3 regions of the Streptomyces sp. NPDC051172 genome follow, and region 2 is predicted to be linked to each of the others. Evidence: predicted binding sites of a transcription regulator. Region 2 holds the regulator's gene; each other region holds the start of a gene.
What was found. The regulator HrcA, encoded in region 2, represses chaperone genes, less so after heat shock. The targets are predictions, from matches to a motif close to TTNGCACTCNGNNNNNCNGAGTGCNAA.
Positions count from the first base shown of each region.

Region 1 (10,170 bases), on a different contig from region 2:
GGCTGATGGCGCAACTCGGCGCGCTGGAGGGGCTGGAGCAGTAGCAGGACGGCGAAAGGCCCGGCACCCCCAAGGGCGCCGGGCCTTCGTACCGCTACTGAGCGAGGTCAGTGGGCGTGGCCGTGGCCGTGGCCCGCGGCGGCCGGCTCTTCCTCTTCCTTCTTCTCGACGACCAGGGTCTCGGTCGTCAGCAGGAGGGAGGCGATGGAGGCGGCGTTCTCCAGGGCGGAGCGGGTGACCTTGACCGGGTCGATGACGCCGGCCTTGACCAGGTCGCCGTACTCGCCGGTGGCGGCGTTGAAGCCCTGGCCCTTCTCGAGCTCGGCCACCTTGGAGGTGATGACGTAGCCCTCCAGGCCCGCGTTCTCGGCGATCCAGCGCAGCGGCTCGACGACCGCGCGGCGGACGACGGCGACACCGGTGGCCTCGTCGCCGGTCTTGCCGAGGGAGCCCTCGAGCACCTTGGCGGCGTGCACCAGCGCGGAGCCACCACCGGAGACGATGCCCTCCTCGACCGCGGCGCGGGTCGCGGAGATGGCGTCCTCCAGACGGTGCTTCTTCTCCTTCAGCTCCACCTCGGTGGCGGCGCCGACCTTGATCACGCACACGCCGCCGGCCAGCTTCGCGAGGCGCTCCTGGAGCTTCTCGCGGTCCCAGTCGGAGTCCGTGTTCTCGATCTCGGCCTTGATCTGGGCGACGCGGCCGACGACGTCCTCGGAGTTGCCGGCACCGTCGACGAGGGTGGTGTCGTCCTTGGTGACCGTGACGCGGCGGGCGGAGCCGAGCACGTCCAGGCCGACCTGGTCGAGCTTGAGGCCGACCTCCTCGGAGATGACGGTGGCGCCGGTGAGGACCGCCATGTCCTGCAGCATCGCCTTGCGGCGGTCGCCGAAGCCCGGGGCCTTCACCGCGACGGCGTTGAAGGTGCCGCGGATCTTGTTGACGACCAGGGTGGACAGGGCCTCGCCCTCGACGTCCTCGGCGATGATCAGCAGCGGCTTGGAGGAGTTGGTCTGGATGACCTTCTCCAGCAGCGGCAGCAGGTCGGCAATGGAGGAGATCTTGCCCTGGTTGATGAGGATGTAGGGGTCCTCCAGGACGGCCTCCATGCGCTCCTGGTCCGTGACGAAGTACGGCGACAGGTAGCCCTTGTCGAAGGCCATGCCCTCGGTGAAGTCCAGCTCCAGACCGAAGGTGTTGGACTCCTCGACGGTGATGACACCGTCCTTGCCGACCTTGTCCATCGCCTCGGCGATGAGCTCGCCGACCTGCTGGTCCTGCGCGGAGAGCGCGGCCACGGCGGCGATGTCGGACTTCTCGTCGATCGGGCGGGCGGTGGCGAGGAGGTCCTCGGAGACGGCCGCCACAGCCGCGTCGATGCCCTTCTTCAGCAGCGCCGGGGAGGCACCGGCGGCGACGTTCTTCAGGCCCTCGCGCACCAGCGCCTGGGCGAGCACGGTGGCGGTGGTGGTGCCGTCACCCGCGATGTCGTTGGTCTTGGTCGCCACCTCCTTCACCAGCTGGGCGCCGAGGTTCTCGTACGGGTCCTCGACCTCGACCTCACGGGCGATGGTGACGCCGTCGTTGGTGATGGTGGGCGCGCCGAACTTCTTGTCGATGACGACGTTGCGGCCCTTGGGGCCGATCGTCACCTTGACCGTGTCGGCCAGCTTGTTGACGCCGCGCTCGAGGGCGCGACGGGCGTCCTCGTCGAACTTCAGGATCTTCGCCATGGGAGCGGTTCAGCCCTCTCGGAAAACGTGGGTGAAACGAACTGCGCCCCGGACGCCCGGCTTCATAAGGTCGCGGGAACCCGGGGCGCAGCTCACAAGCAATGTGCTTCGGTAAGGAAGCGGGTGCAGGATTTCTGGGGGTGACCCCCAGACCCCCTTACTTCTCGATGATCGCGAGCACGTCGCGAGCCGAGAGGACGAGGTACTCCTCGCCGTTGTACTTCACCTCGGTGCCGCCGTACTTGCTGTACAGCACGATGTCGCCGGTCTTGACGTCGAGCGGCAGGCGCTCGCCGTTCTCGAAGCGGCCCGGGCCCACGGCCAGGACGACGCCCTCCTGGGGCTTCTCCTTGGCAGTGTCCGGGATGACCAGGCCAGAGGCGGTGGTCTGCTCGGCGTCGAGCGGCTGGACCACGATGCGGTCCTCGAGCGGCTTGATGGCAACCTTGGAGCTGGTGGTCGTCACGATCCGACCTCCCCCTTCGGAGATCTCACGGGGTTAACTGTCTGAGGTGGCGACCAGGTGGATCCGTCGTCGCGGGTGCCGGACCTGCCCGTCGCGTAGTTGGCACTCTCCAGTGGGGAGTGCCAGAGCCGAGACTATGACCGTGATTAGCACTCGGTCAAGCGGAGTGCCAATGCCCGCGGCGCGTCGGCGGGGTTTCGGTCGACCGGGGGCTCGGTGAGCGTCCCGGGGGCTGCCGCCCCCGCGCCCCCGCTATCGGCCTGAACGGCCTCGTCCTCAAACTCCCCCACTCTCGGCTTCGCTCGAGCGGGGGGACCCCCACGACGGGCTGAAACGACCGGCCGCCGTAAGCGGGCCGCTCAGGGCAGGGTGGTCGGGGGTGTGGTCCTGGATGCTCGCGCCGATCGAGCGGAGCCTGGCGAAGTGGCCGTACCCCGGCCCGGCCACACCGTCCGTGAGGAACATGCCGACCGGCAGCCGCAGTTCACGGACCGGGCCGACGAAGCGGGGGTCCTTCTCGGCGTCGCCCGGCGCGGCTTCGGGGCGGGCGGCAGCGGGGCCGTGAGGCCCCAGCGGCAGTACGGCCGCCGGGGTGTTCCGGTGGGCCCGTGCGGCCGGACGCGCTGGGCCGCTTTCTCGCCCAGCCGTTCGATGGGGCCGACGGACTGGGCGCAGCCGGTGAGGAGCACGCACGCCAGGACGGCGGCCGCCAGGCCCCGAAGGCTCACAGGTAGTCCTCCAGGCGGGCGACCGCATAGCCCTCTGCGGTGACCCTGTTCAGGAAGCGGCGCATGTCGTCGACCATCGTGCCGTTCCACTCGTCACGGCCGCGGAAGTGGGTGAGGACGATGTCGCCGGGGTGCAGGTCCATGTCGTCCTCGCGGTACTCCCAGTGGTCGACGAAGACCTCCTCGTCCCAGATGGGCGCGTACCTGATGCCACAGGACTTGGCGGCCACCAGGGTGTCCTGGTTGTAGTTGCCGAAGGGCGGCCGGAAGACGGTCGGGGCCTTGCCGAACTGCCTCTTCATGATCTTCTGCATCCCGCAGATCTCGTGCTTCTGCTCCCGGTACGACAGGCCCGGGAGGTAGGGGTGGGTGAGCGTGTGGTTGTTGAGGGTCACCCCCTCGGACTGCATCCGGCGGAAGTAGGCGTAGTCGTCCTTCACCGCGAAGTCGCTGAGGAAGGCGGAGTACGGGATCTTCAGGTCGCTCATCATCCGCAGGAACGCCGGGTCCTTCTCGGCACCGTCGTCGATGGTCAGGAAGACGACCTTCTGCTTGGTCGGGATGGTCGTGAAGACGGGCGGCAGGTTCAGCTCCTCCTGGTCGTCCACCTCGAAGCCCTTGCGTGCCCTGATCTTCGGCTTCCCCGCGGGCGGTGGCGGAGCCGTCAGCGGGACCCCTGCCAGGTCCCAGTGGCGCGCAGCGGCGGCGCGGGCGAGGTACGCGGAGCGCAGCTTCGTGGCGTACGAGTCGAGGGCGCGGGCCGGGGGCGCGTGCAGGGGCGGCTCCTGGCCGGGGGCCGGGTGCACCGGCGGGCCGCCGAACTGGGCGCAGCCCGAGGCGATGGCCGCGACGGCGAGCACGGCGATTCCACCGCGGACCCACGTCACCCCATAAGCGCGATTTTTATCGTTTTGTACTACTGCTCGCATGGTGCCGGATCATCGCAGGCCACCGTCCGGATCCCGGCCCGCCACGCGGCCGGAGGCGTACCGTCCCCCGACTGGCCCACAATGGGCCGGTGAACGACCTCGCCGACCTGCTCACCCCCGAAGGCCGCGCTCTCCTCGACGAGGTGCGCGGCACCGCCCCTGCCGACGAGCTCGCCGTCGCCACCCGGCTGCGCCGCGAACATCCCGCCGAGCTGGTGTCGGCGGCGCTCGGGCAGGCGCGGCTGCGGCAGCGGGCGGCGGCCAAGTTCGGCACCGAGGACGCGGAGCGGATGTTCTTCACGCCGAACGGGGTGGAGCAGTCGACCCGGGCGAGTGTCGCCGCCTACCGGGCCGAGCGGCTGAAGGCGCTGGGGGTCACCTCGCTCGCCGACCTGTGCTGCGGGATCGGCGGCGATGCCATCGCCCTGGCCCGGGCCGGGATCCGGGTGCTGGCCGTGGACCGGGATCCGGCGACGGCGGCCGTGGCGCGCGCGAACGCCGACGCGCTCGGGCTGGCCGAGCTGATCGAGGTGCGCGAGGCGGACGTCACGGAGGTGGACACGGCCGGCTACGACGCCGTGTTCGTCGACCCGGCCCGGCGCGGCGGGCGCGGCCGCATCTTCGACCCGGAGGCCTACTCGCCACCCCTGTCGTGGGCCGTCGAGGCCGCCCGCAAGGCGTCCCGCGCCGCCGCGCTCAAGGTCGCACCCGGCATTCCGCACGAGGCCGTGCCCGCCGACGCCGAGGCCGAGTGGATCTCGGACGGCGGGGATGTGAAAGAAGCCGTGCTGTGGTTCGGGACGGACCCGGGGGCGGTGCGGGCGACACTGCTGCCGGGGCCGCGCACGCTGCTCGGGAAGAGCCTGCCGGACCCCCGAGTCCGGCCCGTCGGACGGTACTTGTACGAGCCGGACGGCGCCGTCATCCGGGCCCATCTGGTCGCCGAGGTGGCCGAGCAGCTGGACGGCGGGCTGGTCGACGCGACCATCGCGTACGTCACCGCCGACGAGTTGCGGCCGACGCCGTATGCAGCCTCGTACGAGATCACCGATCAACTCCCGTTCAACGTCAAGAAGTTGAAGGCACTGCTGCGGGAGCGCGGGGTCGGGACGCTGACCGTGAAGAAGCGGGGGTCGGCGGTGGAGCCGGAGGAGTTGCGGAAGAAGGTCAAGCCCCAGGGACCGGGCTCGGCCACCGTGTTCCTGACCCGGGTGGCGGGGGCGCCGACCATGCTGCTCGGGCACTCCGCCTGATCAGGACGGATCGGCCGCACGGCGCAGCAGCAGCTCCCGCTCCCGCTCGTTGCGCGCAAGTCCCGCCGCCCGTACGAACTCCTCGCGCGCCTCGGCCGTACGCCCCAGCCGTGCCAGCAGGTCGCCGCGCACGCTGGGCAGCAGGTGGTAGTCGCGCAGGGTGGGTTCGGCGGCCAGGGCGTCGACGATCGCCAGCCCCTGCGCCGGTCCCTCCGCCATGGAGACGGCGACCGCGCGGTTGAGTTCGACGACGGGGGACGGGGCGCGGGCGGCGAGCAGGCCGTACAGCGTCGCGATGCTCTTCCAGTCGGTCTCCTCGTAGGTGTACGCGTGCGCGTGGCAGGCGGCGATGGCGGCCTGCAGGGCGTAGGGGCCCGGGGCGCCGGTGGCAGTGGCGTCGGCGCGGTGGAGAGCCGTGATGCCGCGGGCGATGAGCATGCGGTTCCAGCGGCGGCGGTTCTGGTCCTTGAGGAGGACGGGTTCCCCGTCGGGGCCGGTGCGGGCGGCCGCACGGGACGCCTGGAACTCCAGGAGGGAGGTCAGGGCGTGCACCTCGGGCTCCTTGGGCATCAGAGCGGACAGCACGCGGGCCAGGCGCAGCGCATCCTCGCACAGTGCGGGGCGCAGCCAGTCGTCGAGGGCCGTGGCGGCGTAACCCTCGTTGAAGATCAGGTAGATGACGTCGAGGACGGAGCCGAGCCGGGCCTCGCGTTCGGGGCCGTAGGGCACCTCGAAGGCGATGTTCCTGGTGGCGAGGGTCTTCTTGGCGCGGACGATGCGCTGGGCGACCGTGGGCTCCGGGACGAGGAAGGCGCGGGCGATCTCCGGCGTGGTCAGACCGCCGAGCAGGCGCAGGGTGAGGGCGGTGCGGGCCTCCGCGGACAGCACCGGGTGACAGGTGGTGAAGACGAGCCTCAGCAGGTCGTCGTCGATGTCCTCGGGGTCGGCGGGCTCCTGGGGCGGTGCGGTCTCCGACAGGTCCCGGCCGATCTCGGTCAGCTTGCGGGCGTAGTTCTCCCGGCGGCGGACCAGGTCCACGGCCCGGCGCCGCTCGACGGCCGTGAGCCAGGCGCCCGGGTTGTCGGGAACGCCGTCGCGCGGCCACTGCTCCAGCGCGGCGACCAGCGCGTCCTGCGCGAGCTCCTCGGCGATGCCGACGTCCCGGACGACACGGGTGACACCTGCGATGATGCGCGGCGACTCCATGCGGAAGACGGTCTCCACGACCGTCTCCACGCAGGAGCGGGCATCGGTGGTGGGGGGCTGTGAGGTCACAACCCCCCATTCGACACCCGTACGTCCCCGCAGCCAAGGAAGCGGCTCAGCCCTCCATGATCTCCCGGACCTCGCAGGTGACCGTCCAGTGCTCCTCGTGCACCTTCAGGAAGCGCTTGGTCCACTCGATCGCCTCGGCCATGTCCTTGGCCTGGATGATCGCGTACCCCCCGACGACCTCCTTCGCCTCGGTGAAGGGGCCGTCGGTCACCGACAGCTGCCCGTTCTCCCACCGCACCCGGGTCCCCTGCGCGGTCGGCGTGAGCCCGGCGGTGTCGAGCAGCACCCCGGCCTTCGTCATCTCCTCGATCAGCTCGCCCATGCGCTGCATCAGGGCCTCGCTGGGACCCTCGGCGGGGGCGGTCTTCTCGTCGATCTGGACCATCGACAGGTAACGCGGCATGGTGACTCCTCGATCGCTACGGGGCCGGTCCTTCCCGGCCTCTCACCAGTGCGTCGACCGGGAGAGGCCGGGATCGACAGACTCCGCGGATTTCTTCGGAGTTTTTTCCCGGAGCCCTGACCTGCCAGAACCTGCTAGGACAGCTCCCAGCCGAAAGCGGCCTTCGTGTACGGCGCCCCGACCGTCCGCCCGCCGAAGGTGAACGCCGCGTCCGTCACGATGCCCGTGGGACGCCCCCGCAGGGACCAGACCGCGCCGTCGCCGGCGTTCTCGTGGGCCGCCGCCGCCGCGAGGTCCGCGTAGCCGTTGCCGTTGATGTCGAGGAGGCTGACCGCGCCGCCGAAGTTGTCGCTCGTCTCGACGGCTCCCGGGACGCCCTTGGTGTTCTGGGTGAAGCCCTGGGCGCCCTTGCCGGTCAGACCGCTCCGGGTGCCGTACAGGACGTTCACCATGCCGGCCCCGTCGTTGTAGCCGAGTTCCTCGGCGGGCGCGCCCACGGCCACGTCGTCGTAGCCGTCGCCGTTGATGTCACCGACCGCCACCGCGGCGCCGAACTCGTCCACGGTCTCCTTGCCGCCGGGGACGCCCTCGGTGTTCTGGCTGTACGTCTTCCATGTGGACTCCGGCCTCAGACCGGAGGCCGAGCCGAGGGCCACGGTGATCGTGTTGTAGTTCTCGGCGCCCCGGACGACGTCGGCGTAGCCGTCGTGGTTGATGTCGCCGAAGGCCACCCCGCCGTCGCCTTCGGGGGCCTTGGCGGGCGTGAAGGCGTCCGAGGAGGCGTTGGCCAGGTAGAACCGGGAGGTGGAGGCGCCCTCGCCGATGTAGTCGGTCAGCGCGAGGTCGTCGCGTCCGTCGCCGTTGACGTCGCCGGCGGCGGTGTCCAGGACGTCGTCGTACTGGAAGTCGGTCGCGCCGAAGGCCCTGGTGGCGGCCGGCTTGCCGGTACGGGAGATCGGGCCGGTCCAGACGGTGGCCGTGGTGCCCCCGGGTTCGTCGTGCCCGGAGCGGCCCCCGCGGAACAGCACGAGGTCCTGCCTGCCGTCACCGTCGAAGTCGCCGGCCTGGGTGACCGCGGCGGGCACCGACACCCCGCCGGACAGGCCGCTCTTGCCGCCCCAGACGACGACCGCGTCGCGTACCGGGGAGGCCTCCCCGACGATCAGGTCGGTGCGCCCGTCGCCGTCCAGGTCGCCCTTGGACAGCTGGATGCCGAAGCTGTCGCCCGCCTGGGGGCTGCCCGGAATGCCGCTGCTGGCACGGCTGATGACCGTGCGCCGGTCCTTGGTCAGGCCGTGCGGGCCGCCGTACATGACGACGACCTCGCCCGCCCCCTTCTGGCCGCCGACCGTGGCGCCCGGGGCACCGATGGCGAGGTCCTTGTAACCGTCGCCGTCGAAGTCGTCCCGGACGGTCTTCGGGGCGGCGGCCGCGGCGCTGCCCGCCAGCGCGGGGACACCCCCGAGCGCCAGCACACCGGCGATCAACGGCACGGACCAAGTTGCTTTGCACGAACGCGAGATGGACATCTGAAATCCCCCTGGTTACGGCAATGCAGTCACCCAGGAGACCCCCGGTGTCACCCGATGGTTGTAGTCCCACGGCTCACTTTCAGCGCAGGGATTGCCACAGCTCGCTCGCCGCCGGTTCCTTCGCCACCACCCGGTTGGGGTCCGAGGGCGCGGTCACCACCGGCATCATCACCGTCTTCACCCGGTCCGGGGACAGGCCCTTCAGGCTCTCGCCGAGGCCGACCAGTTGGCTCAGCGAGCCCAGGCCGGTGTCGGTGGTCAGGCTGCTGGTGACCGCCTCGGCCACGGTGTACAGCTTGGCCGGGTCGGTGAACAGGTTCGTCGAGGAGATCTGCTCCAGCAGCGCCTTCACCAGCTTCTGCTGCAGGCCTATGCGGCCGAGGTCGCTGCCGTCGCCTATGCCGTGCCGGGTACGGGCCAGGGCCAGCGCCTGCGTGCCGTTCAGGGTGTGGGTGCCCGCCTGCAGGTGGAGGTGGCTGTCGTCGTCGTTGATGTCCTGGTCGGTGGTCACGGTGACGCCGCCGAGCGCGTTCACCAGCTTCGCGAAGCCCGAGAAGTCGATCTCGATGTAGTGGTCCATGCGGACGTTCGTGACCGACTCGACCGTCTTCACGGCGCAGACCGCGCCGCCCACCGAATAGGCGCTGTTGAACATCGAGTTGTACGCCACCGCCGTCGCCCCGCCGGACTTCAGCGGGCAGGACGGACGGGTGACGAGCGTGTCGCGCGGGATGCTGGCGACGGTGGCCTTCTTCCGGCCCGCGTCGATGTGCACGACCATCGCCGTGTCGGAGCGGGCGCCGGAGCTGTCGCCCCCGCCGAGCGCCTTGTTCTCCTTGCCGTCGCGCGAGTCCGAACCCAGCACCAGGATGTTCAGGGAACCGGTCGGGAGGGGGGAGGCGGACGGCGAGGGTGTGATCACCGCCTTCGCGGGGCGGTCGTCGCCGAGGGCCTGGTTGATGTCGACGCTCTTGATGTTGTGGTCGAGATGCCAGTACGCCCAGCCCGCCGCACCCGCGCCCAGCACCAGCAGGCCCGCCACGGTGAGGCCGACGGCCTTCAGTGCTTTCGACCGCCGGCCCCCGGGTCTGCCCGCGTCCGCGCTGTCCTCGTGTCCCGTCACGGACAGGAACGTAAGTCCGAATTATTAGGGGATTGTTAGTGACGACGGCGTGAAACGGTTTTCTTCGGAAATTCTCACGCTCAGCCCAGCGTCACCGTCGGCACCGGATTGCCGCCGCTCCAGGACCCGTTGAAGCCGAAGCTCACCGAACCGCCGTCCGGCACCGAGCCGTTGTAGGAGGCGTTCGTGCACGTGACGGCCGCGCCCGACTGACTGCAGATGGCGTTCCAGGCCTGGGTGATCTGCTGGCCCGCGCCGAACGTCCAGTTCGCCTTCCAGGACGACAGCGAGGCGCCCGAGCAGGCGATCGTCACCTGGCCGGTGAACCCGGTGTTCCACTGGCTGGTCACGCTGTACGTCGCCGTGCAGGCACCGGAGGGCGGCTGGGTCGTCGTGCCGCCGAGGGCCTCCGCGATCGCGTGGTACGCCGGTTTCGGCGCGTAGTTCTCGTCGTACGGCGTGGCCGCCCCGTAGCCGGGGAAGGTGCTCGGCACCCAGGAGTCGGAGTCGGTGAAGCCCCAGACCGTGACGCCCGCGCACCGGGTGACGGCCACGCAGACGTTCAGCACCGACCTGTAGTCGGCGGCCTGCTGGGCGAGCTTCGTGCTGTCCGCCGGAAGCGCCATGCGCACGTCCAGCTCGGTGATCGACACGTCGACGCCGAGGTCGGCGAAGCGCTGGATGTTCTGCTGCAACGAGGAGGGCACCTGACCGAGGATCAGATGTGC
Region 1 covers NZ_JBFBBE010000020.1:33,466-43,635, forward strand. The annotation lists gene AB0N07_RS14765 (ester cyclase) at 1-44, shown strand, start outside; gene groL (chaperonin GroEL) at 108-1,733, opposite strand; gene groES (co-chaperone GroES) at 1,891-2,199, opposite strand; partial or broken gene AB0N07_RS14780 (polysaccharide deacetylase) at 2,533-2,927, opposite strand; gene AB0N07_RS14785 (polysaccharide deacetylase family protein) at 2,924-3,856, opposite strand; gene AB0N07_RS14790 (class I SAM-dependent methyltransferase) at 3,946-5,109, shown strand; gene AB0N07_RS14795 (sigma-70 family RNA polymerase sigma factor) at 5,110-6,315, opposite strand; gene AB0N07_RS14800 (YciI family protein) at 6,431-6,787, opposite strand; gene AB0N07_RS14805 (FG-GAP-like repeat-containing protein) at 6,922-8,280, opposite strand; gene AB0N07_RS14810 (LCP family protein) at 8,399-9,442, opposite strand; gene AB0N07_RS14815 (endo-1,4-beta-xylanase) at 9,523-10,170, opposite strand, start outside.
Region 1: groES (co-chaperone GroES) is a predicted target of HrcA. The motif match lies at 2,346-2,372, and genes of this name have one in related genera.

Region 2 (10,170 bases):
AGGGACCTGGTGGATTGATCACTCGGGCGGGTGAATCACGGCCGGACGCCGGTTCGGCCCCTAACCTGGTTCGTAGGCTGCCGCTGACAGCATGCGGCGAATGTAGAGGCCACGGAGATGACCGCTGTGGACGAACGTGGAGTCGCAGAGTTCTTCGAGGGTTTTGAGCCGCCTGACGGGCTCAAAGCGGAGCTTCTGCGGGGGGAAATCGTGATGATGGCCAGCCCTGATCTGGTGCACAACCTGATCGTGTTGCTGACGGAGCGACAGATTCCGTTGGATCGCTGGTATCCGCTCCAGACCCAGGATGTGGACCTCGTCGACGAGGCGAGTGAGCCGGTTCCGGACCTCGTAGTCGTGGCGCGTGACGTCCTGCCCGATTCGGGGCGTCTGCTGCCGTGCCAACTGATCACGATGGTTGTCGAGGTCGTTTCCAAGAACAGCGTGCACCGCGACTACGCCGTCAAGCGTTCGATCTATGCCGCAGGCAACGTGCCCGCCTATCTCGTCATCGATCCGATCATGGCGCAGTGCGTTCTGTTCACGAAGCCCGAAGGAAAGGGCGAGGACGCCAACTACCGGGCACAGTACATCGAGAAGTTCGGCCGGCCGCTGATGCTGGATGTCCTGGGTGTCGAGCTGCAAACCAGCGAGTTCGGAACGTTCACCAACGTCAGGCCCCACCGCTACCCGTGACGAAGTCGATCAGCTCCTCCACCCGCCCCAGCAGCTCCGGCTCCAGGTCCTTGTAGGAACCCACCCGCTTCAGGATCGCCTGCCACACCGCCCCGGTGTTCTCCGACGGCCATCCCAGCGCCCGGCAGACCCCTGTCTTCCAGTCCTGCCCGTGCGGCACCCGCGGCCACCCGGCGATCCCCAGCGACGACGGCTTCACCGCCTCCCAGATGTCGATGTACGGGTGACCCACCACCAGCGCGTGCTCGCTCGTCACCGCCTCCGCGATCCGCCACTCCTTCGTGCCCGGCACCAGGTGGTCCACCAGGACCCCCAGCCGCGCGTCCGGACCGGGTGCGAACTCCTCGACGATCGACGGCAGGTCGTCCACGCCCTCCAGGTACTCCACGACCACGCCCTCGATGCGCAGATCGTCGCCCCAGACCTTCTCGACCAGCTCGGCGTCGTGCCGGCCCTCCACGTAGATCCGCCCAGCGCGAGCCACCCGCGCGCGTGCGCCGGGGACGGCGACCGATCCGGAAGCGGTACGGGTGGGCCGTACAGGAGCGGCACCCGAAGGCCGTACGAGCGTCACCACCCGCCCCTCCAGCAGAAACCCCCGCGGCTCCAGCGGGAACACCCGGTGCTTGCCGAAGCGGTCCTCCAGGGTCACCGTGCCCGCCTCGCAGCGGATCACCGCGCCGCAGAAACCGGTGCCGGGTTCCTCGACCACCAGACCGGGCTCGGCCGCGACCTCCGGAACGGGCTTGGACTTCTTCCACGGCGGGGTCAGATCGGCGGAGTACTGGCGCATTCGAGTGACGATAGGAGAAGTCGTCGGACAGCGGCTACGACACGCCGAAACGTGCCGCCAGCTCGTCCCGCTGTCTCCGCACGAACCCCGCATCCACCACCGCTCCGTGACCGGGCACGTACAGTGCGTCCTCCCCGCCCAGGTCGAGGAGCCGGTCCAGGGCGGCGGGCCACTGCGACGGTACGGCGTCGGAACCGGCCTGCGGTTCGCCGGACTCCTCCACCAGGTCGCCGCAGAAGACGACCTCCGGGGAGCCCGGCACCAGCACCGCCAGATCGTGGGCCGAGTGCCCCGGCCCGACGTTCGCCAGCAGCACCTGCCGGCCTCCGCCCAGGTCGAGGGTCCACTCACCGGAGACGTGATGCCGGGGCGCGACCAGGGCGTCGACCGCCTCCTCGGCCAGGTGTGCGTCCAGTCCGTTGCCCACCGCGTCCGCCCGCAGATCCTCGCGCGCATGCCGGCCGTCCAGCACCGTGTCGATGCCCACCGCGCCGTACACCTCCGCGCCCGCGAACGCCGCCACCCCGAGGACGTGGTCGAAATGGGGATGCGTGAGCGCGAGATGAGTCACACGGTGACCGGCAAGCTCCTGCGCCTCGGCACGCAACCGCGCGCCCTCCGCGAGGCTCGACCCCGCGTCGATCAAGAGCGCCGTGCCCTCCCGGACGACCAGCCCCGTCGTGCAGTCCCAGCCCGGAAGACGGCACCGCCCGACTCCGGCCGCGAGCCGCTCCCACCCCAGCTCTTCCCAAGTCATCGTCATACGGCGACGCTAGCGGTACGCCCCCTTCAACAGGGGCCGACCTTGCCCCGGGTGTACCCCACCGCCGTACACTGGCCGGTAACGGCTGGCACTCGGACGGACAGAGTGCCAGGCGAAGCGCCTAGGGGACGACTTGCTGGAGGTGTGCGCTGGATGCTGAGTGAACGACGGCTTCAGGTATTGCGCGCCATCGTCCAGGACTATGTCGGCACCGAGGAGCCGGTCGGGTCGAAGGCCCTGACCGAGCGGCACAACCTCGGCGTGTCTCCGGCGACGGTCCGCAACGACATGGCGGCCCTGGAGGACGAGGGTTTCATCGCCCAGCCGCACACCAGCGCGGGACGCATCCCCACCGACAAGGGCTACCGGCTGTTCGTCGACAAGCTCGCGGGCGTCAAGCCGATGTCCGCGCCCGAGAAGCGGGCGATCCAGAACTTCCTCGACGGCGCCGTGGACCTCGACGACGTGGTGGCGCGGACGGTTCGGCTGCTCGCGCAGCTCACCCGGCAGGTCGCCGTCGTGCAGTACCCGTCGCTGACCCGCTCGACCGTGCGGCACGTGGAGCTGCTCTCGCTCGCCCCCGCGCGCGTGATGCTCGTGCTGATCACCGACACCGGCCGGGTCGAGCAGCGCATGGTCGACTGCCCGGCGCCGTTCGGAGAGGCCTCGCTCGCGGATCTGCGGGCGCGGCTCAACAGCAAGGTCGCGGGCCGCCGCTTCGCCGACGTCCCGCGGCTCGTGGAAGACCTGCCCGAAGGCTTCGACGTCGAGGACCGGGGTACGGTCTCGACAGTGCTCTCCACACTTCTGGAGACACTGGTCGAGGAGAACGAGGAACGGCTGATGATCGGCGGCACCGCCAATCTGACCCGTTTCGGGCATGACTTCCCCCTCACCATCCGCCCCGTCCTGGAGGCGCTCGAGGAGCAGGTCGTGCTCCTCAAGTTGCTTGGCGAGGCGGGGGATTCGGGCATGACGGTGCGCATCGGGCACGAGAACGCCTATGAGGGACTCAACTCCACGTCCGTGGTGTCGGTCGGCTACGGTTCGGGCGGCGAGGCAGTCGCCAAGCTCGGCGTGGTCGGACCGACCCGCATGGATTACCCGGGAACGATGGGAGCGGTACGCGCAGTGGCACGGTACGTCGGACAGATCCTGGCGGAGTCGTAAGTGGCCACGGACTACTACGCCGTTCTCGGCGTGCGCCGCGACGCGTCGCAGGAAGAGATCAAGAAGGCCTTCCGGCGGCTCGCTCGCGAGCTGCACCCGGACGTGAACCCGGATCCGAAGACCCAGGAGCGGTTCAAGGAGATCAACGCCGCTTACGAGGTGCTCTCCGACCCGCAGAAGAAGCAGGTCTACGACCTCGGCGGCGACCCGCTCTCGCAGGCGGGCGGCGGAGGCGCGGGCGGCTTCGGGGCCGGTGGCTTCGGGAACTTCTCGGACATCATGGACGCGTTCTTCGGTACGGCGTCGCAGCGCGGCCCGCGCTCGCGCACCCGCCGCGGCCAGGACGCGATGATCCGGCTGGAGATCGAGCTCGACGAGGCGGCCTTCGGCACCACGAAGGACATCCAGGTCGACACGGCGATCGTCTGCTCCACCTGTAACGGTGAGGGCGCGGCGCCGGGCACCTCCGCCCAGACGTGTGACATGTGCCGCGGTCGCGGTGAGGTGTCTCAGGTGACGCGGTCCTTCCTGGGCCAGGTCATGACCTCGCGGCCGTGTCCCCAGTGCCAGGGCTTCGGCACCGTGGTCCCGACGCCGTGCCCGGAGTGCGCGGGCGACGGCCGGGTCCGGTCCCGCCGTACCCTCACGGTCAAGATCCCGGCCGGTGTCGACAACGGCACCCGCATCCAGCTCGCGGGCGAGGGCGAGGTCGGCCCCGGCGGTGGTCCCGCCGGTGACCTGTACGTCGAGATCCACGAGCTGCCGCACGCGCAGTTCCAGCGCCGGGGAGACGACCTGCACTGCACGGTCACCCTCCCGATGACCGCGGCCGCCCTCGGCACCAAGGTCCCGCTGGAGACGCTGGACGGCCTGGAGGAGGTCGACATTCGGCCCGGCACCCAGTCCGGCCAGTCGATCCCGCTGCACGGCCGGGGCGTCACGCATCTGCGCGGCGGCGGTCGCGGGGACCTCATCGTGCATGTCGAGGTCCAGACCCCGAACAAGCTGGATCCCGAGCAGGAGCGGCTCCTGCGGGAGCTGGCGAAGCTGCGGGGTGAGGAGCGGCCGACGGGGCAGTTCCAGCCGGGGCAGCAGGGCCTGTTCTCCCGTCTGAAGGACGCGTTCAACGGCCGCTGACCGTGGTGCTGGAGACTCTGCCCCCAGACCCCCGTTTCCGGCCTGAACGGCCTCGTCCTCGGGCGCCGGACAGGCTGGAATGGGCCCGATTCGGACTTGTTCGGAGGACGTGACAACATGCCGTCATGTCCTCCGCGCTGACCGATCTCTTCCCTCATCCGATCGTGCAGGCCCCCATGGCGGGCGGTGTCTCCGTGCCGCATCTGGCCGCCGCTGTGTGCGAGGCCGGCGGGCTCGGGTTTCTCGCCGCCGGGTACAAGACGGCCGACGGCATGTACCAGGAGATCAAGCAGCTCCGGGGGATCACGAACCGTCCCTTCGGCGTGAACCTCTTCATGCCGCAGCCCGAGTACGCCGACCCCGGTGCCGTGGAGATCTACGCCCACCAGTTGGCCGGCGAGGCCGGTTGGTACGAGACCGAGCTCGGCGATCCGGACAGCGGCCGGGACGACGCCTACGACTCCAAGGTCGCCGTGCTGCTCGACAACCCCGTGCCGGTGGTCTCTTTCCACTTCGGGGTGCCGAGCCGCGAGGTCCTCGACTCCCTCCGCCGGGCCGGCACCCTCACGCTGGTCACGGCGACCACCCCCGAGGAGGCCCTCGCCGTGCAGCTGGCCGGCGCCGACGCGGTGATCGTGCAGGGAGTGGAGGCCGGCGGCCACCAGGGCACCCACCGGGACAACCCGGAGGCGGACGGCACCGGTATCGGGCTGCTCTCGCTCGTCGCCCAGGTCCGCGAGACCGTGAGCATCCCGATCGTCGCCGCCGGCGGCATCATGCGCGGCGGGCAGATCGCCGCGGTGCTGGCGGCGGGCGCGAGCGCGGCCCAGCTCGGCACGGCATTCCTCGCCACCCCGGAGTCCGGTGCGAACGCCGTCCACAAGCAGGCCCTCACCAACCCGCTGTTCGTGCGCACGGAGCTGACCCGGGCGTTCTCCGGCCGCCCGGCCCGCGGCCTGGTCAACCGCTTCCTGCGCGAGCACGGCCCGTACGCACCGGCCGCCTACCCGGAGGTCCACCACCTCACCTCGCCGCTGCGCAAGAAGGCCGCCGCATCCGGCGACGCGCAGGGCATGGCGCTGTGGGCGGGGCAGGGGCACCGCATGGCGCGCGAGCTCCCGGCCGGGCAGCTGGTGGAGGTCCTCGCCGCCGAGATCGACGTGGCCAGGACAGCGTTGTCGGGCAAGGGGGACCTGCGATGACCGCGCCGGTGTTCGTCGTCGAGTCGCTGGCGGGCGTGGGGCCCGGCTCGATCGTCGAACTGGACGGCCCCGAGGGACGGCACGCGGTGTCCGTACGGCGGCTGCAGCCCGGCGAGGACGTGGTGCTGACGGACGGTCTGGGCCGCGGCGCCGCCGGTGCGGTCGTGCGGACGGAGGGCAAGGACCGGCTGTTCGTAGAGCCCGTCGAGTTCCCGGTCGAGCCCGAGCCCAGCCCCCGTATCACCGTCGTCCAGGCCCTTCCCAAGGGGGACCGTGGCGAGCTGGCCGTCGAGACGATGACCGAGACCGGCGTCGACGCGATCGTGCCCTGGTCGGCGGCCCGCTGCATCACCCAGTGGAAGGGCGAGCGGGGACTGAAGGCCCTCGCCAAGTGGCGGGCCACCGCCCGCGAGGCCGGCAAGCAGTCCCGCCGGCTGCGCTTCCCGGAGGTCGCGGACGCGGCGACGACCAAGCAGGTTGCCGCACTTCTCGCCAAAGCCGACTTCGCGGCCGTACTGCACGAGGACCGCGACTACGGCAGCGAGCCGCTGGCGACCGCCGAGCTTCCCGCCTCGGGCGAGATCGTGCTGGTCGTGGGCCCCGAAGGGGGCGTCTCCGAGCAGGAGTTGGCGCTCTTCGAGGAGGCGGGTGCGAAGGCGTACCGGCTCGGGCGTAGCGTGCTGCGTACATCGACCGCCGGCACCGCGGCGACCGCCCTGCTCCTGGGCCGCACCGGCCGCTGGTCCTGAACGATCACGGGGGAACACCATGGAACTCGCCCAAGTCCGCCTCCTCGTCAGCGACTTCGCCGCCTGCTACCGCTTCTACGCCGAGGTCCTCGGCCTGAAGCCGCAGTCCGGGGCGACCACGGGCCCGTACGAGAAGTTCAGCCCGGCCACCGGCTCGGCGGGCATCGCCCTCCAGGACCGTTCGATGATGGCCGAGGTCCTGGACGAACTGGGCGACACGGCAACCGGCCACCGCTCCCTGGTGGTGCTGCGCGTCGACGACCTCGACACCTACTGCGAGGAGATCGCCACCCGGGGCGCCGTCCTTGTGCACGGCCCGGCCCCCATGACGGACCGCATGCGGGTGGCCCATCTCAAGGACCCCGAGGGGAACCTGGTGGAGTTGCAGGAGTGGCTGCTGCTGCGCGGCTGAACCGGCAGGGCGCGCGGGCGCTTTCGTGACCGTATGCGCTCTACCGCCGGACGGCACTCGGTGGCAGGCTGCCCTCCATGGGGGCATTGAGGCGGATTTGGCGGCGGCCGCGGGGACGGCGGGCGGCGGCCGCGGTGGGACTTGCCGTCCTGGGCGTCGGCGGAGCCGTGGCCTGTGATCCGGGCGGGCTGAACTCGGCGGCCGTGGCGTACACGACCGACCAGACCGCGACCAGGGAGCTGAAGCGGCAGCACGTCGACGTGCAGTGGCTCAGCTGCACCGCCAACTACGGCAACAACAAGGTCTCCACGCGGACGGCGCCCTCGGCGAGCGAGACCACCGTCGCCAACGTCGACTGCCAGGGGCAGACCAAGGACCGACGGGACATCACCGTCACCGGCAGGGTCACCCGCGCCGTCGACGGCGCCTGCGTGCGCGGCGACCTCACCGCCAAGGTGGGCGGCAAACAGTGGTTCCATGTGACGGGGCTCGGCAACTGCAACGCGACACCGTCGCCCATCGTCAACAACCCCTCCAACGGGAACGGCGGTCAGCCCGGCGCCACCGTCACCGTGACGGTCACCAGGACCATCTGGTGCAAGGGCGATCCGAAGTGCTGGCCCGTCGAGGGCAAGTGATCGAAAGCTCTGGCTGCCGGTACCGCTCCTGCCTAAGGTGATCGGGTGACTCAGCCGCCATCTGCTGCCACCTCCGCGTACCTCCGATTCCCGCATGTGCATGGGGAGTTGGTGGCGTTCACCGCCGAGGACGACGTCTGGCTGGCACCCCTCGACGGCGGCTGGGCGTGGCGGGTCAGCGCCGACAACGTGCCGGTGACGCAGCCGCGCATCTCGCCCGACGGCATGACCGTCGCGTGGACCTCCACCCGCGACGGCGCACCCGAGGTACATGTCGCGCCGGTGGGCGGCGGGCGTGCCAGACGCCTTACGCACTGGGGCAGTTGGGGCAGCCGGGTGGGCGGCTGGACCCCGGACGGACGGGTCCTGGTGATCAGCGCCCAGGGCCAGGCGACCCTGCGCCGCACCTGGGCGCACGCCGTCCCGCTCGACGGCGGACCTGCCACCACCCTGCCCTACGGGCCGGTGGGCGCCGTGGCCCACGGACCCCACGTGGTGCTCCTGTCCGCGCCCATGGGACGCGAGGCGGCCTGGTGGAAGCGGTATCGAGGCGGCACCGCGGGCAAGCTGTGGATCGACCGCGCGAGCGACGGGGACTTCGTACGGCTGCACGAGGAGTTGGACGGGAACATCGAGCATCCGGTGTGGGTGGGGGAGCGGATCGCGTTCCTGTCCGACCACGAGGGCACCGGCGCGCTGTACTCCTCCCTCGCCGACGGATCCGATCTGCGCCGGCACACGCCTCTCGACGGCTTCTACGCCCGGCAAGCCGCCGGCGACGGCACCCGCGTCGCCTACTGCGCCGGCGGTGAGCTGTGGCTGCTCGACGACCTCGACGGCGCCGAACCGCGCCGCCTGGACATCAGGCTCGGCGGGCCGCGCACCGACCTGCAGCCGCGCCCGCTCAACGTCGCCAGATGGTTCGGGGACGCGAGCCCCGACCACACCGGCCGCGGCAGCGCGGTCGGAGTGCGCGGTGCCGTCCACTGGGTCACCCATCGGTCCGGTCCGGCCCGCGCGCTCGCCGCCGAACCGGGCATACGGGCCCGGTTGCCGCGCTCCTTCCGCGTCGAGGGCGAGGAGTGGGCGGTGTGGGTGACGGACGCCGAGGGCGAGGACGCCCTGGAGTTCGCGCCCGCCACCGGCCTGGTGCCCGGCAGCACCCCGCGCCGGCTCGCCGCCGGCCTGCTGGGGCGGGTCCTGGGCCTGGCCATGGCACCCGACGGCAGCAAGGCCGCGGTCGCCGCGCACGACGGACGTGTCCTGCTCGTCGAGCGGGAGACGGGCGAGGTGCGCGAGGTCGACCGCAGCGCGGACGGCGATGTGTCCGGGCTGGTGTTCTCGCCCGACTCGGCCTGGCTCGTCTGGTCGCACCCCGGTCCGCGGCCGCTGCGCCACCTGAAGCTCGCCAACACGGCCGACCTGTCGGTGACCGAGGCGACGCCCCTGCGCTTCCGGGACTACGCGCCGGCGTTCACCCTCGACGGCAAGTACCTCGCCTTCCTCTCCACCCGCTCCTTCGACCCCGTCTACGACGAGCACGTCTTCGATCTGGCCTTCATCGCAGGCGCCCGTCCGCACCTGATCACGCTCGCCGCCACGACTCCCTCGCCGTTCGGCCCGCAGCGCCACGGCCGCCCCTTCGAGACCCCGGACAAGGACGAGACCCCGGACAGCGAGGGCGCCTCGGCCACCCGCATCGACCTCGAAGGGCTCGCCGACCGCATCGTGCCCTTTCCGGTCGAGGCGGCCCGCTACACCACCCTGCGCGCGGCGAAGGACGGTGTGCTGTGGCTGCGTCATCCGGTGCAGGGCACCCTCGGGACTTCCAGGGCCACACCTGACGCCTCGGACCCCGGCAGCGACCTGGAGCGGTACGACCTCACCCAGCGGCGCCTCGAACACCTCGCCGCCGACACCGACCACTTCGCGGTCAGCGGTGACGGCAAGCGGGTCCTGCTGTGGACCGACGGCAGACTGAAGGTCGTCCCCAGCGACCGGCGCGCCCCGAACGACGACGGCGACTCGAACATCACGGTCGACCTGTCCCGGGTACGGCAGATCCTCGACCCGGCGGCCGAGTGGCGGCAGATGTACGAGGAGAACGGCCGCCTCATGCGGGACAACTTCTGGCGCCCGGACATGGGGGGTGTCGACTGGGCCGCCGCCCTCGACCGCTACCGCCCGTTGCTGGAGGGCGTGGCCACCCACGACGACCTGATGGACCTGCTGTGGGAGGTCCACGGCGAACTGGGCACCTCGCACTCCTACGTCGTCGGGCACGTCGGCCGGGTCGGCGGCGGGGTCAGACAGGGCCTGCTCGGGGCGGACATCTCCCGGCACGAGGACGGCAGTTGGCGCATCGACCGGATCCTGCCCTCGGAGACCTCCGACCCCGACGCCCGCTCCCCGCTGGCCGCACCGGGTGTCGCGGTGCGTGCGGGAGACGCGATCGTCGCGATCGGCGGGCAGCCGGTCGACCCGGTGACCGGCCCCGGCCCGCTGCTCGTCGGCACGGCGGGCAAACCGATCGAGCTGACCGTCTCGCCGTCCGGCGGCGGCGAACTGCGCCACCCGGTCGTCGTGCCCGTGGCCGACGAGGAACCCCTG
Region 2 covers NZ_JBFBBE010000059.1:28,433-38,602, forward strand. The annotation lists gene hemW (radical SAM family heme chaperone HemW) at 1-18, shown strand, start outside; gene AB0N07_RS30210 (Uma2 family endonuclease) at 118-696, shown strand; gene AB0N07_RS30215 (DUF3097 domain-containing protein) at 674-1,489, opposite strand; gene AB0N07_RS30220 (MBL fold metallo-hydrolase) at 1,524-2,252, opposite strand; gene hrcA (heat-inducible transcriptional repressor HrcA) at 2,406-3,422, shown strand; gene dnaJ (molecular chaperone DnaJ) at 3,423-4,559, shown strand; gene AB0N07_RS30235 (nitronate monooxygenase) at 4,685-5,761, shown strand; gene AB0N07_RS30240 (16S rRNA (uracil(1498)-N(3))-methyltransferase) at 5,758-6,510, shown strand; gene AB0N07_RS30245 (VOC family protein) at 6,530-6,922, shown strand; gene AB0N07_RS30250 (hypothetical protein) at 7,000-7,560, shown strand; gene AB0N07_RS30255 (PDZ domain-containing protein) at 7,606-10,170, shown strand, end outside.

Region 3 (10,170 bases), on a different contig from region 2:
GATCTCCACCATCGGCGGCCGCTCCTCCGTGTCCACGGAGTAGGTGCGCGGTTCGAAGCCCTCCTCGCCCCGTTCGAACTGGGTGAGGGAGGGGCGGATGAGATGGCCGCGGGCCAGCCTCAGCTGTGCCGTGCGGTAGATCGCGGCGGACATCCGGCCCAGCGCCTGCCCGTCCTGGTGGCGGTGCTTGCGCACCCCGACGTCCACCTGGGCGAGCGCGTCGAGGCCCACCAGGTGCAGGGCGTCGACCAGCATGCCCAGCTCGACGCCGTACCCGACGGGGAACGGCAGCTGTTCCAGCAGGCTGCGGCGGGCCGCGTACTCGCCGCCGAGCGGCTGCACGAAGCCCGCCAGCTGCGGCCAGTGCATGTTCAGCAGCGGGCGCGCCATCAGCTCGGTGACCCGGCCGCCCTGGCCCTGGGCGCCGGCCAGCGGACGGTCGTACATGCCCTTGACCAGGTCGACCGCCGGGTCGGTGAGCAGCGGGCCGACGATCCCGGAGACGAAGTCGGAGGAGAACTCCTTCAGGTCGGCGTCGATGAAGCAGACGATGTCCCCGCCGGTGACCAGGAGCGAGCGCCACAGCACCTCGCCCTTGCCGGGGACGGTCGGGATGCGGGGCAGGATGTCGTCACGGTGGACGACCCTGGCCCCGGCCGCCGCGGCGACCTCGGACGTGCGGTCGGTGGACCCGGAGTCGACGACGACGATCTCGTCGACGAGCGGGACCTGCTGCATCAGGTCGTGACGGATGATCGCGACGATGTCGCCGACCGTCTCCTCCTCGTTGAGCGCGGGCAGCACCACGCTGACCGACTGACCCGTGCGCTGCTTGGCGGCGAGGATCTGGTGGAGAGGGCGGTCGGTCAGGGACCAGGAGCGGGTGCTCAGCCAGCGCTCGACTTCTTCCAGCACGTAGGCGGCTCCTCTGCGTTCTCTCGGCGAGCGTGGGATCCGTGATCCATCTCGCGGTTCGGACGACTATCTCAACTGTCCTGGCCTTCGGTTACAGTCTTGAACAACGCTGGTGACCATCGCATGTCGGGGGTCGTCCCGCGTTGAACGAGTTGAACAACCGAATACCGCTCATCCAGAGGGGCAGAGGGATACGGCCCGATGAAGCCCCGGCAACCCTCCAGCCGGTCTCGTACCGATCGATGCTGATCGTTCCGCGAGGCTCCCGGCTAGGGAAGGTGCCAAATCCGTCTCACGGCGAGATGCGTCGTGAGGAAGATGAGGAGAAAGGGCCTCGCCTCACATGGCTGCGCAGACTGTTGCAAGCACCACCGACTCCACGACCGTCGACCTCGGTCCCGCCGCGGCGCTCTCCTGCCGCGAGTGCGGTCACCAGGTGCCCCTCGGCCCGGTCTTCGCCTGCGAGGAGTGTTTCGGCCCGCTCGAGATCGCCTATGACTTCTCGGCCTACGACACCGAGGAGCTCCGCAAGCAGATCGAGGCGGGTCCCGCGAACATCTGGCGTTACGCGCCCCTGCTGCCCGTCCCGGCGGACGTGGCGGACAAGCCCAACATCAACCCCGGTTGGACCAAGCTCGTCAAGGCCGACAACCTCGCCCGCGAACTGGGCGTCGACGCCGGCAAGCTCTTCGTGAAGGACGACTCCGGCAACCCGACGCACTCCTTCAAGGACCGGGTCGTCGCCCAGGCCATCGAGGCCGCCCGCGCCTTCGACTTCACCACCCTGTCCTGCTCGTCCACCGGCAACCTCGCCGGTGCGGTGGGTGCCGCGGCCGCCCGCGCCGGCTTCCGTTCCTGCGTGTTCATTCCGCACGACCTGGAGCAGGGCAAGGTCGTCATGGCCGCGGTCTACGGCGGCGAGCTCGTCGGCATCGAGGGCAACTACGACGACGTGAACCGCTTCTGCTCCGAGCTGATCGGCGACCCGGCCGGCGAGGGCTGGGGCTTCGTCAACGTCAACCTGCGGCCGTACTACGCGGAGGGCTCCAAGACCCTGGCGTACGAGATCTGCGAGCAGCTCGGCTGGCAGCTGCCCGACCAGCTGGTCGTGCCGATCGCCTCCGGCTCCCAGCTCACGAAGATCGACAAGGGGCTGCAGGAGCTGATCAAGCTCGGGCTCGTCGAGGACAAGCCCTACAAGATCTTCGGGGCGCAGGCCGAGGGGTGCAGCCCTGTCTCCGTCGCCTACAAGGCGGGGCACGACGTCGTACGGCCGCAGAAGCCGAACACGATCGCCAAGTCGCTGGCCATCGGCAACCCGGCGGACGGTCCGTATGTGCTGGACATCGCCCGGCGTACCGGTGGGGCGGTGGAGGATGTCAATGACGAGCAGATCGTGGACGCGATTCGGCTGCTCGCCCGGACCGAGGGGATCTTCGCGGAGACCGCCGGTGGCGTGACCGTGGGCGTGACGCGCAAGCTCATCGAGAACGGCGTGCTCGACCCGGCCCTGACGACGGTCGTCCTCAACACCGGTGATGGTCTGAAGACGCTGGACGCGGTGGCCGGTACCGGGCTCACCGCGACGATTCGCCCCAGCCTGGAGTCGTTCCGTGAGGCCGGCCTCGCGTAGTCGTTCCCCGCGCCCCTTGAAAGCCACACCCCGACCGGAGGTTCATCGTGAGCGTCAACGTTCGTATCCCCACCATCCTGCGTACCTACACCGGCGGCCAGGCCGAGGTCACTGCTGAAGGTGGGACCCTCGGCGAGGTCATCGCCGATCTGGAGAAGAACCACACCGGGATCGCCGCGCGGGTTCTCGACGACCAGGGGAAGCTGCGGCGGTTCGTCAACGTGTATGTGAACGACGACGACGTGCGGTTCGAGCAGGGGCTGGAGACGGCGACTCCGGACGGGGCGGGCGTCTCGATCATCCCGGCCGTCGCCGGAGGCTGACCGGAAACAGGTCGGACGACCGCTTATTACCGTCGGTAATGTCGGTTACGAAGAGTTCATCGAATTGCCCCCTCCGTGAGAGAAGCGGAGGGGGCAATTCTGCATGGTTGAGCACGGTACAGTTGGGGAACCTGCTCGACTCCGCTTGCCGCGTGCATATGAGTTCTTGCTTCTCGGGCAGCGAGAAGTAGCCAAAGTGTGCAGGTTTTTTGCGTCTTATGCTCCATTTATGGGGCCCGACTTGCCCTGAATTCGGGCGAATTCTCCGTAAGGTCCCGACCGGTCGTGCCCGGAATTCTCGTCCGATTGACCTGTTGCAGACGGCAGTTGGACAGATACATTCAGCCGCGGTCGACGCGTTCCGGCGCACGCCCCCAACCGTGGGGGGTGAGGTCTGACCCGGATCCGCGAAGTGTGGATCTGTGCAAGGGCCAGTAATAGGGGAGTTAGGCATGGCTCAGGGCACCGTCAAGTGGTTCAACGCGGAGAAGGGGTACGGCTTCATCGCGGTCGACGGTGGTGCGGATGTTTTCGTCCACTACAGTGCGATTCAGATGGACGGCTACCGCACCCTGGAAGAGGGCCAGCGGGTCGATTTCGAGATCTCGCAGGGCCAGAAGGGGCCGCAGGCGGACATGGTCCGTCTGGCGACCAGCTGAAGCACGCGCCGGGTTAACTGCAGCGACGTTCTTCTGTTCTTGATCGAAGGGCCCGCACCTCAGGGTGCGGGCCCTTCGGCATGCCCGGGGGGCCTGGGCAGGTCCCGGCGTGGGTGCCGCCCGGTACCCGGTAGCCGCTTGCGCCCGCTCGTCGCCCGACCACCACCCCTCAACGAGCCCGCTCCGCGGGCACACCTTGCACTCGGGGGGGTCGAGTGCTAATCATTGGCGTTAGCACTCTGAAGGTGAGAGTGACAAAGATGGACCGGGTCGGTGAGGCCCGCAGGCCGGGTGGGGCAAGGAACCCACGGGTCGGCGAGCCGTCCGTCGCGGGCGCGGGCGCGGTCCGAAGGAATCACCCCCAGTCCTGGAGGGACCACTTCACATGGCCAAGATCATCGCGTTCGACGAGGAGGCGCGGCGCGGCCTCGAGCGCGGCATGAACCAGCTCGCGGACGCCGTGAAGGTGACGCTCGGCCCCAAGGGCCGCAACGTCGTCCTCGAGAAGAAGTGGGGCGCCCCCACGATCACCAACGATGGTGTCTCCATCGCCAAGGAGATCGAGCTCGAGGACCCGTACGAGAAGATCGGCGCCGAGCTGGTCAAGGAAGTCGCCAAGAAGACGGACGACGTCGCCGGTGACGGTACGACCACGGCGACCGTGCTCGCCCAGGCCCTCGTCAAGGAAGGCCTGCGCAACGTAGCCGCCGGCGCCAACCCGATGGCCCTCAAGCGCGGTATCGAGAAGGCCGTCGAGGCCGTCTCCGGTGCCCTGCTCGAGCAGGCCAAGGATGTCGAGACCAAGGAGCAGATCGCTTCCACGGCCTCCATCTCCGCCGCCGACACCCAGATCGGCGAGCTCATCGCCGAGGCCATGGACAAGGTCGGCAAGGAAGGCGTCATCACCGTCGAGGAGTCCCAGACCTTCGGTCTGGAGCTGGAGCTCACCGAGGGTATGCGCTTCGACAAGGGCTACATCTCGGCGTACTTCGCCACCGACATGGAGCGGATGGAGGCGTCGCTCGACGACCCGTACATCCTGATCGCCAACTCCAAGATCGGTTCCGTCAAGGACCTGCTCCCGCTCCTGGAGAAGGTCATGCAGTCGGGCAAGCCGCTGCTGATCATCGCCGAGGACGTCGAGGGCGAGGCCCTGTCGACCCTGGTCGTCAACAAGATCCGCGGCACCTTCAAGTCCGTCGCGGTCAAGGCCCCCGGCTTCGGCGACCGCCGCAAGGCGATGCTGAACGACATCGCCATCCTCACCGGCGGCGAGGTCATCTCCGAGGAGGTCGGTCTCAAGCTCGAGAACACCTCCCTCGACCTGCTGGGCCGCGCCCGCAAGGTGGTCATCACCAAGGACGAGACCACCATCGTCGACGGCGCCGGCTCCACGGAGCAGGTGCAGGGCCGGGTCAACCAGATCCGTGCCGAGATCGAGAACAGCGACTCGGACTACGACCGCGAGAAGCTGCAGGAGCGCCTGGCGAAGCTCGCCGGCGGTGTCGCGGTCATCAAGGCCGGTGCCGCCACCGAGGTGGAGCTCAAGGAGCGCAAGCACCGCATCGAGGACGCCGTCCGCAACGCGAAGGCGGCCGTCGAGGAGGGCATCGTCGCCGGTGGTGGCGTCGCGCTCATCCAGGCCTCTTCGGTCTTCGAGAAGCTGGACCTGGAGGGTGACGAGGCGACCGGTGCCAACGCCGTGCGCATCGCGCTCGAGGCCCCGCTGAAGCAGATCGCCGTCAACGCCGGCCTCGAGGGCGGTGTCGTGGTGGAGAAGGTGCGCAACCTGACCCCGGGCCACGGCCTGAACGCCGCGACCGGCGAGTACGTCGACCTGGTCAAGGAAGGCATCATCGACCCGGCGAAGGTCACGCGCTCTGCCCTGCAGAACGCCGCCTCCATCGCCGCGCTCTTCCTCACCACCGAGGCCGTCATCGCCGACAAGCCGGAGAAGGCCGCCGCGCCTGCCGGTGGCGGTATGCCGGGCGGTGACATGGACTTCTGATCGGCCTCCGGCTGATCCGGGTTCCAACCGAGGGCGGCACTCCCTGGAAACAGGGGGTGCCGCCCTCGGGCGTGTTCGAGGTCATAGGAAATTTGATTAAGTAGGTGCAACAATGCGTATGCACATACCAGTAGGTCAATGCAGCCATCGCACGAGGAGCCCACCCACGTGACCACCGCCCCCTCCCGCGCCGCCGAGATCCTCTCCCGGCCCACCGCGATCAACGGCCTGACCGTCCCCAACCGCATCGTCATGGCACCCATGACGCGCATGTTCTCCCCGGGCGGCGTCCCCGGCGAGGACGTGGTGTCGTACTACGCCCGCCGGGCCGCCGCCGGTGTCGGGCTGATCGTCACCGAGGGCACCTACGTCGGCCACGAGTCCGCCGGCAACAGCGACCGCGTCCCCCGGTTCCACGGCGAGGAGCAGCTCGCGGGCTGGCAGAAGGTCGCCGAGGCGGTGCACGCGGCGGGCGGCACGATCGTTCCGCAGCTGTGGCACATCGGCACGGTCCGCAACCAGGGTGACGGCCCCTACCCGGACGCCCCCTCGCACGGCCCCTCCGGTCTGCGCGTCACCGGCGTCGAGGACGCCACCCCCATGACCCAGGCCGACATCGACGCCGTCATCGGCGCGTTCGTCGAGTCCGCGGTCGCCGCCGAGCGCATCGGCTTCGACGGCATAGAACTGCACGGCGCGCACGGCTACCTCCTCGACCAGTTCCTGTGGGCCGGCACCAACCGGCGTACGGACGCGTACGGCGGCGACGCCGTGGCGCGTACGAAGTTCGCGGCGGAGATCGTGGCGGCCGTGCGGGAGGCGGTGTCGCCGGAGTTCCCGATTCTGTTCCGGTACTCGCAGTGGAAGCAGGAGGCGTACGACGCGCGTCTTGCCGAGACGCCGGAGGAGCTGGAGGCCATCCTCGCGCCGCTGGCCGCGGCCGGCGTGGATGCGTTCCATGCCTCTACGCGGCGGTACTGGCTGCCGGAGTTCGAGGGCTCCGACCTCAATCTGGCGGGGTGGACGAAGAAGCTGACGGGGCGGCCGACCATCACCGTCGGGTCGGTGGGGCTCGACGGGGACTTCCTCCGGGGGTTTGCCGGGGAGGGGTCGCCGATCCGGGGGATCGACGATCTGCTGGACGGGCTGGAGCGGGAGGAGTACGACTTCGTCGCTGTCGGGCGGGCGTTGCTGCAGGATCCCGAGTGGGCGGCGAAGGTGCTTGCCGGGCGGAGCGACGAGCTTGAGCCGTACTCGGCGAGTGCGCTGAAGACGCTGAGCTGAGCGGAGCGGTGCGGGTCGGTGGGGGTGCGCGGCCCCGGGGGCTGCGCACCCAGACCCCCATCGGCCTCCGGCCTGGTCCTCACATGCCGGACGGGCCGAAAATATGTGGCGTCCCGCAGCGATCCAGACCAGGAGTTGATGATGACGACCACTGTCGTGCGTACCGTCGCCGGAGCGGTGCGTGGGCGCCTTGAGGACGGGCTGACGGTGTTCCGCGGCATTCCGTTCGCCGAACCGCCCGTCGGCAAGGACCGGTTCGGGGCGCCGCGTCCGGTGCGGGCCTGGGAGGGGACCCGGGAGGCGTACGAGTTCGGGCCGCCGCCTCCGCAGGAGTCCGGGATCCAGGGGCGCAGGGGGGTGCTGAACGCCCCCGAGGGCGATGAGTGGCTCACCGTCAATGTCTGGACGCCCGAGGCGGATTCGGGTGCTCTGCGGCCGGTGATGGTGTGGGTCTACGGCGGGGCCTACAAGCTCGGGCACTCCGGCAGTCCCGGGTACGACGCCCAACGCATCGCCCGTGACGGGGACCTGGTCGTCGTGACGCTCAACTACCGGGTCGGGATCGAGGGGTTCGCGCTCATCGAGGGGGCGCCTGCCAATCGCGGGCTGCTCGATCAGGTGGCGGCGCTGGAGTGGGTGCGGGAGAACATCGAGGGGTTCGGCGGCGACCCCGGGCAGGTGACCGTCTTCGGTGAGTCCGCGGGGGCCGGGTCGGTGGCCTCCCTGCTGGCCATGCCGAGCGCCCGGGGGCTGTTCCGGCGGGCGGTCGCGCAGAGTGTGCCGGGGACCTACTTCTCCGGCGAGCTGGCCCGTGACATCGCGTCCGCCATCGCGGAGGAGGCGGGGCTGCGGCCGACGGCGGCCGATCTCGCGACCGTCGATCCCCGTCAACTGACCTCGGTGGGCGAGGCGTTGAGCGCGCGGATGATGTCGTACGCGGACCGGTGGGGGCGGGTGGCCCCGACGGCCACGCCCTTCTCGCCGGTGGTCGACGGCGAGGTGCTGCCGTGCACACCCTGGCAGGCGCTGAGGGCGGGCGCGGGGAAGGACGTCGACCTGCTCGTCGGGCACAACCGGGACGAGTTCCGGCTGTTTCTCGCGCTCGGCGGGATGCTGGGCGAGATCGGGGAGGAGCAGGCGGGCTGGGCGCTGCGGACGTTCGGGCCGGGGCCGGACGGGGAGCGGGCGTATCGCGCGGCCTTCCCGCAGGCCACGCCGGGTGAGCTGTTCGAGCGCGTGCAGACGGACTGGTTGTTCAACATGCCGTCACTGCACCTGGCCGAGGCACAGGTCGCGGGTGGCGGTCGCGCTCACCTCTACGAGCTGACCTGGGCGGCCCCTGGCGGCGGGGGCGGTCTCGGGGCGTGCCACGGGCTGGACATTCCGCTGCTGTTCGGCACGTTCGAGGCGGACCTGGGGCAGCTGCTGTTCGCGGGTACGGGGGCCACCGCGGAGGGGGAGGCGCTGTCGTCCCGTTTCCGGGAGTCCTGGACGGCGTTCGCGCGGTCGGGCGATCCGGGCTGGCCGGCGTTCGAGGCGGAGGAGCGCCTGGTCCAGGTGCTGGACGCCGGGCCGAAGGAGCAGGTCGGGCCGTATCCGGAGGAGACCTCGCGGCGGCTGTGGGAGGGGTACGAGTTCGCGCCGCTCCCGCTGCTCGAGTAGGCGCCGCTAGAGGTTTCCCAACGGCTCGATGTCGACCTTCACCGGCGTGCCCCAGACACGCAGCACCTCGTAGTCGGTGAACTCGTGCACCAGCCGGTACGCCATCGCGGGGCGGGGCCCGCGGCGCTGAGCGGCCAGATACAGCTCGGCCTCGCGCCGGTCCCGCCTCGGCGTGCCGCACAGGTGCCAGGTCTGGCCGTTCCACGCCTCCGGGAGCCAGCGCTGCTGGGGCTGCGGGCGGTCGGCGCTGGCGCCGTAGCGGGAGGGGGCGGTCTCGGTGGCGTGCGGGAGTACGGGGCCGCCGTTGAACTCGGCGCGGCGGGCCGCCCGGCGCCGGGTCTCGCAGAGCAGGCAGCGGTCGTGGGCGTTCTCGTCGACCGGGCCGTTCGGGTGCTCGGGGCAGCGGGTGGCGGGCGCGGCGGAGGTGACGCTCTCGTCCAGCAGGTCCAGAGCGCGGCGCAGGTCAGCCTTGACCTCGTGGAGCTTGCCGTCGGGGGTGTCGGCGGTGAGGGCTTCGCCGTGCTCGCCGAGGAGGCGGAGGGCTCGGCCCAGGGCCGTCAGTTGGGCATGGTTCATAGGTATCAGTGTGCGCAGTCCTTGAGCTCTTCGGTGTCCAGGGTGCAGAAGGGGATCTGGCCGGCGCGGGCGTGCCGCTCACCGGGCTGCCGACGCTTCGGTCTGCTCGGCCAGGTCGAGAGTGCGCAGTGCGAGCCACTGGTCATGGATGGCGCTGGGGGACCGTAGGAGCGAGCGGCTGAGCAGTGCTTCGGCCCGTGTCAGGCGCTTGCGTACGGCGGATGCCGAGATGGACAGCGCGGCCGCCGTGGGGCCGATGCGTGCGTCGAGGCGCAGCCAGGTGGTGAGGGTCTCCGCGATGCATGCCGGGACGTCGGGCCCGGTGACAGGACGGAACTGCTGCTGGGCCCACACCCCGACGCGGGGCAGTGACAGCAGCTCGTCCAGGACGGGCACCGGCTTTGCCGCCCGTGCGGCGTCGCCCTCCGGCGGGGGCGGGATCTGCGCGGTGGCGCTGCGCAGAGCGAGTGCCAGTGCGGCTTGGTCGGAGAGCCGGTGAAGATCCAGGCCGAGCAGCTCCTGGATGCATGTCAGGCGCGCGCTCAGGGTGTTGCGGTGAATATTCAGGTGGGCCGTCGCACGGGAGTGGAAGCTGAGCCATGACGCGGCGGTGGCCAGCAGTTCCGCGCCGTCGGGGTCCTGGGTCCGTCTCGCGTGGTGGGTACGGATCGGTGAGAGGAAGGCCTTGGCCCAGGCCGCCGCGGCGGGCCCGATGGTCAGCGCCAGGTCGGGGCCGGCCGCGAACGAGGCCTGCCGTTCCGGGCGGCCGCGTGCGGCGGCGAGAGCATGGAAGGCCTGCGCGTAGCCGGTGGCGGTGTCCCGCAGGGGCACGGCACTGCTCTCTCCGATCCAGCAGAGGGCCGCCAGTTCGGGGGGCGAGGCCGGTGCCGGGGCGTCGTCAGCGGGCACAAGCATGAAGAGGTGGTCGACGTACACCGGGCACGGCACGACCCACGCGCCTTTGGCCATGTCGCTCAGTTTCCGGGCCAGTTGGCCGCGAACGCTCGGCGGGCCCTCGATGACGTACACCCGTACCACCTCGGGCAGAGCCGGCCGCAGCGCCCCCGCGATCTGGCGTGCGGTGGACGTATGGCCGTTCATCAGCAGGCG
Region 3 covers NZ_JBFBBE010000010.1:2,953-13,122, reverse strand. The annotation lists gene AB0N07_RS07995 (glucosyl-3-phosphoglycerate synthase) at 1-915, opposite strand, end outside; SAM riboswitch class I at 1,084-1,240, shown strand; gene thrC (threonine synthase) at 1,259-2,548, shown strand; gene AB0N07_RS07985 (MoaD/ThiS family protein) at 2,596-2,871, shown strand; gene AB0N07_RS07980 (cold-shock protein) at 3,324-3,530, shown strand; gene groL (chaperonin GroEL) at 3,916-5,538, shown strand; gene AB0N07_RS07970 (NADH:flavin oxidoreductase) at 5,707-6,822, shown strand; gene AB0N07_RS07965 (carboxylesterase family protein) at 6,964-8,484, shown strand; gene AB0N07_RS07960 (hypothetical protein) at 8,491-9,060, opposite strand; gene AB0N07_RS07955 (helix-turn-helix domain-containing protein) at 9,139-10,170, opposite strand, start outside.
Region 3: groL (chaperonin GroEL) is a predicted target of HrcA. The motif match lies at 3,726-3,752, and genes of this name have one in related genera.